DNA from 2 places in the Pseudomonas sp. B22129 genome. Region 2 is predicted to be linked to the other one. Evidence: predicted binding sites of a transcription regulator. Region 2 holds the regulator's gene; the other holds the start of a gene.
The links. The regulator FliA, encoded in region 2, starts transcription of late flagellar genes. The targets are predictions, from matches to a motif close to CTAAAGTTTNNNNNNNNNNNGCCGNTAA.
Positions count from the first base shown of each region.

Region 1: AB4P94_RS07365 (methyl-accepting chemotaxis protein) is a predicted target of FliA. The motif match lies at 2,370-2,397, and genes of this name have one in related genera.

Region 1 is NZ_CP162592.1:1,636,668-1,640,876, reverse strand. Features, by position in the region: gene AB4P94_RS07370 (ABC transporter six-transmembrane domain-containing protein) at 1-296, shown strand, start outside; gene AB4P94_RS07365 (methyl-accepting chemotaxis protein) at 293-2,269, opposite strand; gene AB4P94_RS07360 (LysR substrate-binding domain-containing protein) at 2,437-3,357, opposite strand; gene AB4P94_RS07355 (NorM family multidrug efflux MATE transporter) at 3,508-4,209, shown strand, end outside.
Region 2 is NZ_CP162592.1:3,330,356-3,334,564, forward strand. Features, by position in the region: gene flhF (flagellar biosynthesis protein FlhF) at 1-547, shown strand, start outside; gene fleN (flagellar synthesis regulator FleN) at 652-1,485, shown strand; gene fliA (RNA polymerase sigma factor FliA) at 1,482-2,222, shown strand; gene AB4P94_RS15345 (chemotaxis response regulator CheY) at 2,391-2,765, shown strand; gene AB4P94_RS15350 (protein phosphatase CheZ) at 2,784-3,572, shown strand; gene AB4P94_RS15355 (chemotaxis protein CheA) at 3,584-4,209, shown strand, end outside.

The DNA.
Region 1 (4,209 bases), 1.7 Mb from region 2:
CCCAGACCTTGCAGCGTCATTACCAGGTGCTGTCACGCCTGCGCATCTGGCTGTCAGACCGCGAGGCCGCCGCGTTCCTGTTTATCGGTACGCTGGCAGCCCTGCTGTTTGTGGTCGCGATCAGCCAGTTGGCACTGTCGCCCGCCGTGAAAGCCGGCCACGTTTACGCGGTCATGACGTACCTGTGGACCTTCGTCAGCAGCCTCGACGAAGCGCCAGGCATGGTGGATCAACTGGCGCGTCTCAAAGATATCGGCAAGCGCGTGGACCCCGGCCTGGGCGACGCCAAGCCTTAGCGGAAGCGGTCCACTTCATGGCGCAGGCCCGCCGCCAGGGTTTCCAGTTCCTTGGCGGTGATCGCCAGGTTCGAGACCACTTCGCGCTGCTCGCTGTTGGCCAGCGCAATGCTTTGCAGGTTGCTGCTGAGTACGTTCGCCGTGCTGCTCTGCTCCTGCGTGGCGGTGGTAATCGCGGCAAACTGCTGGCCGGCGGAGCGGCTTTGCTCGTCGATGCGCGCCAGGGCCGAGGCCACGTCGGCGTTGCGCGACAGGCCTTCCTGCATCAGCACGTTACCGTGTTCCATGGTGCTGATGGCGTTGCCGGTTTCCTGCTGGATGCTCTGGATCATCACTGAAATTTCATCGGTGGCCTGACGGGTGCGTGATGCCAGGTTGCGCACTTCGTCGGCCACCACGGCAAACCCACGCCCCTGCTCACCGGCGCGGGCAGCCTCGATGGCGGCGTTGAGCGCCAACAGGTTGGTCTGCTCGGCAATCGAGGTGATCACCCCGACAATCCCGCCGATTTCCTGGGAACGCTGACCCAGGGTGTTGATCACTGTAGCCGTGCTGTTCAGCGCAGTGGCGATATGCTCCAGGGACGACGACGCCTCTTGCATCGAGGTGCGGCCGATGCGCGTCTGCTGCGCATTTTCCTGTGCAAGCCGTTCGGTGTTGCCCATGTTGTCGGCGATGTTCAGCGACGTGGCGCTGAACTCTTCCACTGCGCCCGCCATGCTGGTGATCTCGCCGGACTGCTGCTCCATGCCTTCATAGGCGCCCCCGGATAAACCGGACAGCGCCTGCGCGCGGCTGTTGACCTCTTCGGCCGCCTTGCGAATGTGCGAAACCATGGTCGACAGCGCTTCGCCCATCTGGTTGAAGCTGCCCGCCAACTGGCCGATTTCGTCGTGGCTGGACACGTTCAAGCGCGCGCTCAAATCCCCCGCGCCCAAGGCTTCGGCCTGACGCACCAGATCACTCAGGGGCTGCAATTTACTGCGCAGTAGCCAGACCGCTGCGCCCACTGCCAATAACATCGCCAGCACGCTGCCAATCACCAGGCGAATACCGACGGCCCAGGTCACGGCGCGGATTTCCGATTTCGGCATGCTCGCCACCACTGCCCACGGGCCACCTTCAAACGGCACCGAGACGCTGTAGAAATCTTCGTTCTTGTCGCTCCAGAAGCGGCCTTCGCCCGGCTTTTTCGCGAGGTCGAGCATCACCGGAACCGCCTGATCCAGCGCCTGCACGCCCGCCGGTGGCACCAGCCAGTGCTTCTGTTCATCCAGCAACGCCAGGGAGCCGGTCTGGCCGATACGGAAGCGCTTGAGGTTATCGAACTGGGCCTTCTGCTCGTCGGTGTAATCAAAACCGATAAACAACACGGCAATGACTTTGCCGCCGGCATCGCGCACCGGGCTGTATTGGGTCATGTAGGAACGGTCGAACAATACCGCGCGGCCCACATAACTCTGGCCGGCCAGCAAGCGCTGGTAGGCCGGGTGCTGGTGGTCGAGCACGGTGCCGATAGCGCGGTTGCCGTCTTGCTTGGTCAGCGAGGTGCTGATGCGGATGAAATCTTCGCCGCTGCGCACGAACACCGTGGCCACGCCGCCGGACATTTGCTTGAACTCGTCCACTTCATCGAAGTTGTTGTTCAGCACCTGCTCGCCCAGGTAAAGGCTCGGGGTCTGTACACCGGCCACGGTCACTGGCTGGTCCGCGTGCACGCTCAAGCCGGCGCCGAAGCGCTTTTCAAACAGCCCGCTCAAACGCTGGGTACTTTCGCGCAAGGTGCTGTGGAAGGTGTTGAGTTGGTCGGCGAGCAGGCGTGCTTCGCTGGCCAGGTGCTCCTCGCGGGTGTCGAGGTTGGCGGAGTCGAGAGAACGCAGGGCGAAGACAGTGCTGCCGCTGATGACGACAGCCAGAATCACGGCCAAGGCAAGGCCTAACTGGGACGCGATCCGAGCGCGAGGTTGAGACATAGAAGCTCCTGGCCGAGGCCAGGATCATCCTGATCTCTTAGCGTTGCTCGGCAAATTATCGGGTTGGAAACGTTGAAACGCGGGGGGTTCCAACACACCTTCTTCGGCGGGCACGGCCAATACTTGAGCGATTCACAGGGGTATCGCGCAAACGATTGCACGAGCGATCAATCCAGGCGTTCAACCCGAGGCAGTTCCATGGCGTTGACTTCACCCTGAAGAAACTCCGCCAGGCGGCGCAAGCGCTCGCCGCCGGGGCGGGTTTTCGGCCACACCAGGTAGTAGTTTTCCCGGCTCGCCACTGCCGTCGGCCAAGGCAGGCTCAACCGCCCCTGGGCGACGTCTTCGGCCACCATCAGCAGGTCCCCCATCGACACACCATACCCCCGCGCGGCGGCGATCATGCCCAACTCCAGCGTGTCGAACACCTGCCCGCCCTTGAGGGAAACCTGGGACGACAGCCCCATGCGCTCCAGCCAGTTGCGCCAGTCGCGGCGGTCGGGCGTGGGGTGCAGCAGCTCGGCAGCCGCCAGACGGTTCACGTCCCACGGGCCATCATTGAGCAGGTTCGGCGCGCCCACCGGAATCAGCAGCTCGGGGAATAGGTAGCACGCCTCCCAATCTGCCGGAAAATGCCCGTAGCTCAACAGCACCGCGCAGTCGAAAGGTTCCTGGTTGAAGTCGACTTCATCCACGCTCATCCACGCGCTGGTCAGTTGCACCTCATTACCCGGCTGCAAGGCGCGGAAGCGGCTGATCCGCGCCAGCAGCCAGCGCATGGTCAGGGTGGACGGTGCCTTCATGCGCAAGATGTCGTCTTCGGCATTCAGGGTATGACAGGCGCGTTCCAACGCCGCGAAACCTTCGCGCACGCCGGGCAATAGCAGACGCGCCGCTTCAGTGAGTTGCAGGCTGCGCCCGCTGCGCTGGAACAGGCGGCAGGCAAAATGTTCTTCAAGGGTGCGGATATGCCGGCTGACGGCACTTTGAGTGATCGACAACTCGTCCGCCGCCCGAGTGAATGAGTTGTGGCGGGAGGCTGCCTCAAAGGCGCGCAGGGCATAAAGCGGGGGAAGACGACGGGTCATAAGGAAAGATCCTACAGCGCAATGCCTCACCCTACCAGAATCGCTATACATGAGTTTTAGTCATGCGGATGATCGCTTTTATCCTTTTGTGGAAGGCGCCCGAAGCGCCGAGAATCAACCCTCCCTCAACCCTCTGACTTTCCGAGCGTGATGATCATGCAACATCCGGCACGTACCGAACTCTGGGCCATTCTGCGGCTGTCGGGGCCGTTGATTGCCTCACAGTTGGCGCACATGCTGATGGTGCTGACTGACACCCTGATGATGGCTCGTCTGAGCCCCGAGGCCTTGGCCGGCGGCGGGCTGGGCGCAGCGAGCTATTCGTTTGTGGCGATTTTCTGCATCGGGGTGATTGCGGCGGTGGGCACCCTTGTGGCCATCCGCCACGGCGCGGGCGATATCGAAGGCGCAACCCGCCTGACCCAGGCCGGGCTTTGGCTGGCGTGGTTGATGGCGCTGGCGGCGGCGTTGCTGATGTGGAACCTCAAGCCAGTACTGCTGATGTTCGGCCAGACCGAAACCAACGTGCACGCGGCGGGGCAATTTCTGACAATCCTGCCCTTCGCCCTCCCCGGCTACCTGAGCTTCATGGCCTTGCGCGGCTTTACCAGCGCCATCGGCAAAGCGACCCCGGTGATGGTGATCAGCCTGTGCGGCACGGTGCTCAACTACCTGCTCAACCATGCGTTGATCGAGGGCATGTTCGGCCTGCCGAAACTGGGGCTGATGGGCATCGGCCTGGTGACCGCCATTGTCGCCAACTGCATGGCACTGGCGCTGTGGTGGTACATCCGCATTCACCGGGCTTACGCAGCCTACCCGCTCGGCAAGGGTCTGCTGCACCTCAACACC
Region 2 (4,209 bases):
CAGCTACCGCATCGGCGCTCAGGAACAGCTCAAGACCCTGGGCCGTATCCTCAACGTGCCGGTGACCCACGTCGACCCGGGCCAGTCCCTGGCCAATGCCCTCGACCCGCTGCTGCGCAAACGCGTGGTGCTGATCGATACCGCCGGCCTGCAAGCCAGCGACCCGGCCTTGCGCATGCAACTGGAAAGCCTGGCCGGGCGTGGCATCAAATCAAAGAATTACCTGGTGCTTGCAACCACTAGCCAGAAACAGGTTCTTACCGCTGCGTACCACAGCTACAAGCGCTGCGGCCTGGCCGGTTGCATCCTGACCAAGCTCGACGAAACCGCGAGCCTGGGTGAAGTGTTGAGCCTGGCGATCAGCCATGAATTACCGGTTGCTTACCTGACTGACGGCCCGCGGATTCCGGATGATCTGCATCTGCCGCGCCGTCATCAGTTGGTCAGCCGTGCCGTCAGTGTGCAAATGCAAGAAGAGCCTAGCGAGGAAGCGATGGCTGACATGTTCGCGGACCTTTACCACAACCCGGCAAAACGGGTCGGTTGAGGGCAGTGAACACCGTGAAAAGTATCTACATCGATGGTCTGCAAGCGATTCACGCGGCCAAGCCATGTAGCCTGCGTCTAAGCAAGACAAGGTAAAGAAATAAAATGGGCAGCATGCATCCCGTACAGGTGATCGCGGTGACCGGCGGCAAAGGTGGCGTCGGGAAAACTAACGTGTCAGTGAATTTGTCCCTGGCCCTGGCAGAGCTTGGCCGTCGCGTCATGCTGCTGGATGCTGACCTGGGGTTGGCGAACGTCGACGTTTTGCTGGGGCTGACACCCAAACACACCCTCGCCGATGTGATCGAAGGCCGCTGTGAGCTGCGCGATGTGCTGCTGCAGGGGCCAGGCGGCATTCGCATCGTGCCGGCGGCGTCGGGCACCCAGAGCATGGTGCACCTGAGCCCGGCGCAGCATGCCGGCCTGATTCAGGCATTCAGCGATATCGGCGACAACCTCGACGTGCTGGTGATCGACACCGCCGCCGGGATCGGCGAGTCCGTGGTCAGCTTCGTGCGCGCGGCGCAGGAAGTGTTGCTGGTGGTGTGCGATGAACCCACCTCGATCACCGACGCTTACGCCCTGATCAAACTGCTTAACCGTGACTACGGCATGAACCGCTTCCGTGTGCTGGCCAACATGGCCCAAAGCCCGCAGGAAGGGCGCAACCTGTTCGCCAAGTTGACCAAGGTCACGGATCGCTTCCTCGATGTCGCCTTACAATACGTCGGCGCAGTTCCGTATGACGAGTGTGTGCGCAAGGCCGTGCAAAAGCAGCGTGCGGTCTATGAAGCGTTCCCTCGTTCGAAGTGCGCACTGGCGTTCAAGGCCATTGCCCAGAAGGTCGATACCTGGCCGTTGCCTGCCAACCCGCGGGGGCATCTGGAGTTTTTCGTCGAGCGTTTGGTGCATCAGACGAGCGCAGGACCGGTGCTATGACATCCAGCGGCTACAACCTTTACAAAAAGTCGGCACGTGACAGCCAGGGCGAACTGATCGAGCGCTATGCGCCCCTGGTCAAGCGCATTGCCTATCACTTGCTGGCACGCCTGCCCGCCAGCGTGCAGGTGGAAGACCTGATCCAGGCCGGCATGATCGGCCTGCTCGAAGTGTCGACCAAATACGACGCGAGCAAGGGTGCGAGTTTCGAGACATATGCGGGTATCCGCATCCGTGGCGCGATGCTCGATGAAGTGCGTAAAGGGGATTGGGCGCCGCGTTCGGTACACCGCAACACGCGAATGGTCAGTGACGCGATTCGCGCAATTGAAGCAAAAACCGGCCGTGACGCTAAAGATCATGAAGTTGCGGCCGAACTCCAATTGAGTCTCGACGATTACTACGGGATTTTGAACGATACCTTGGGCAGCCGCCTGTTCAGTTTCGACGACCTGTTGCAGGACGGCGAACACGAAGGGCTGCACGAGGACGGCGCGAGTGCACATCTCGAACCGTCGCGCGACCTGGAAGATGAACGTTTCCAGGGGGCGTTGGCGGAGGCGATTGCCAATTTGCCGGAGCGTGAGCGACTGGTGCTGGCGCTGTACTACGACGAAGAGCTGAACCTCAAGGAAATCGGTGAGGTCCTGGGGGTCAGCGAATCGCGTGTCAGCCAGCTGCATAGCCAGTGCGCAGCCCGCTTGCGGGGACGATTGGGAGAGTGGCGCGCGCGCTGACAGGCAGTGTGGGGACACTGCAGACGCTACCGCGAAGGCTTCACGTTTTCGCGGATCAGTTCCGTGGTGCCCTGGGCAGTCCTTTTTGTGTAACGCCTGTTGATTGAAATGGCGCGTCCAGGTGCTGGGCGCGTTTAAGACTGCTTGGAGGTCGAATTGGACAAGAACATGAAAATCCTCATCGTTGATGACTTCTCAACGATGCGGCGGATCATAAAAAACCTGTTGCGTGACCTTGGGTTCACCAACACGGTCGAGGCGGATGACGGCATTACGGCGATTCCGATCCTCAACAGCGGGAGCATCGACTTTCTGGTAACCGACTGGAACATGCCGGGCATGACCGGTATCGACCTGCTGCGCCACGTGCGTGCGGATGAAAAGCTGCGCAGCCTGCCTGTGCTGATGGTGACCGCTGAAGCCAAGCGTGAACAGATCATTGAAGCCGCCCAAGCCGGGGTCAACGGTTACGTGGTCAAGCCGTTCACGGCGCTGGCACTGAAAGAGAAGATCGAAAAAATCTTCGAACGCATCGGTCATTGATGCTGCCACGGGGGCGCTATGGAGCATAACGAAACGTCACAGGGAGACTTTGAGTCGACCCTGAAAAAGCATGCTCACCAGTTGGTTGAAAGCCTTGAAAAAGGCCAGTTCGGCGACGCGGTGCAGTTGATCCATGAGCTCAACCAGACCCGTGACCGCGGCCTGTATCAGGAAGTGGGCAAGCTCACACGCGAGCTGCACAGTGCGATCGTCAATTTCCAGATTGACCCGCATATGCCCCAGGCCGAAGAGATTTCGCAAATCACCGACGCGACCGAACGCCTGTCCTATGTGGTCAGGCTGACTGAAGCGGCGGCCAACCGCACCATGGACCTGGTGGAAAACGCCACGCCGCTGGTCAACGGTATGGCCAACGAAGCCCAGGCCCTGAGTGTTGACTGGGGCCGCTTCATGCGTCGGGAAGTGGGCGCTGAAGAGTTTCGTGAGCTGGCGCGTCGGGTCGACAGTTTTCTGTCGCGCAGCGAGCAGGAAAACCGCACGGTTTCCAGCAACCTCAACGACATTCTGCTGGCCCAGGATTACCAGGACCTCACCGGTCAGGTGATCAAACGCGTGACCCAACTGGTCACCGAAGTGGAAAGCAATTTGCTCAAACTGGTGCTCATGGCTGGCCAGGTCGATCGTTTTGCCGGTATTGAACATGACCGCGCGGCGATCCTCTCGGAAAAAGATCCAAAAAAACATCTCGCCAAGGGTGAAGGTCCGCAGATTCATGCCGATAAACGTGAAGACGTTGTATCCGGGCAAGACGACGTAGACGATTTGTTGTCCAGTTTAGGCTTCTAAGGAGCACCCACATGAGCTTCGGCGCCGATGAAGAAATCCTTCAGGATTTCCTTGTAGAGGCCGGCGAAATTTTAGAGCAGTTGTCCGAGCAACTGGTCGAGCTGGAAAGCCGACCGGATGATGCGAACCTGCTCAATGCAATTTTTCGCGGTTTTCACACTGTAAAAGGGGGCGCCGGCTTCCTCCAGCTCCATGAGCTGGTGGAGTGCTGCCACATCGCCGAGAACGTGTTCGACATCCTGCGCAAGGGTGAGCGCCACGTTGATTCGGAATTGATGGACGTGATTCTCGAAGCACTGGATGCAGTCAACGGCATGTTCAGCGAAGTGCGCGAACGTGCCCCGATCACCGCGGCTACCCCGGAACTGCTGGCCGCCCTGGCGCGCCTGGCAGAACCCGCCGACACCTCGACGCCGGTTGCCGTTGCAGCCCCCGCGCCGGTGGTGGAAGCCGAGCCGGATGTGACCGACAGCGAGTTCGAACAGCTGCTCAACTCCCTCAGCGCGGTCAAGGCCGAAGCTGAAGCGCCGCGTGCGCCGGTTGCTGCGCCGACCAGCGAAGACATTACCGACGCAGAATTTGAATCCCTGCTCGACCAGCTGCATGGCAAAGGCCAGTTCGCGGCTGACGCCGTGGC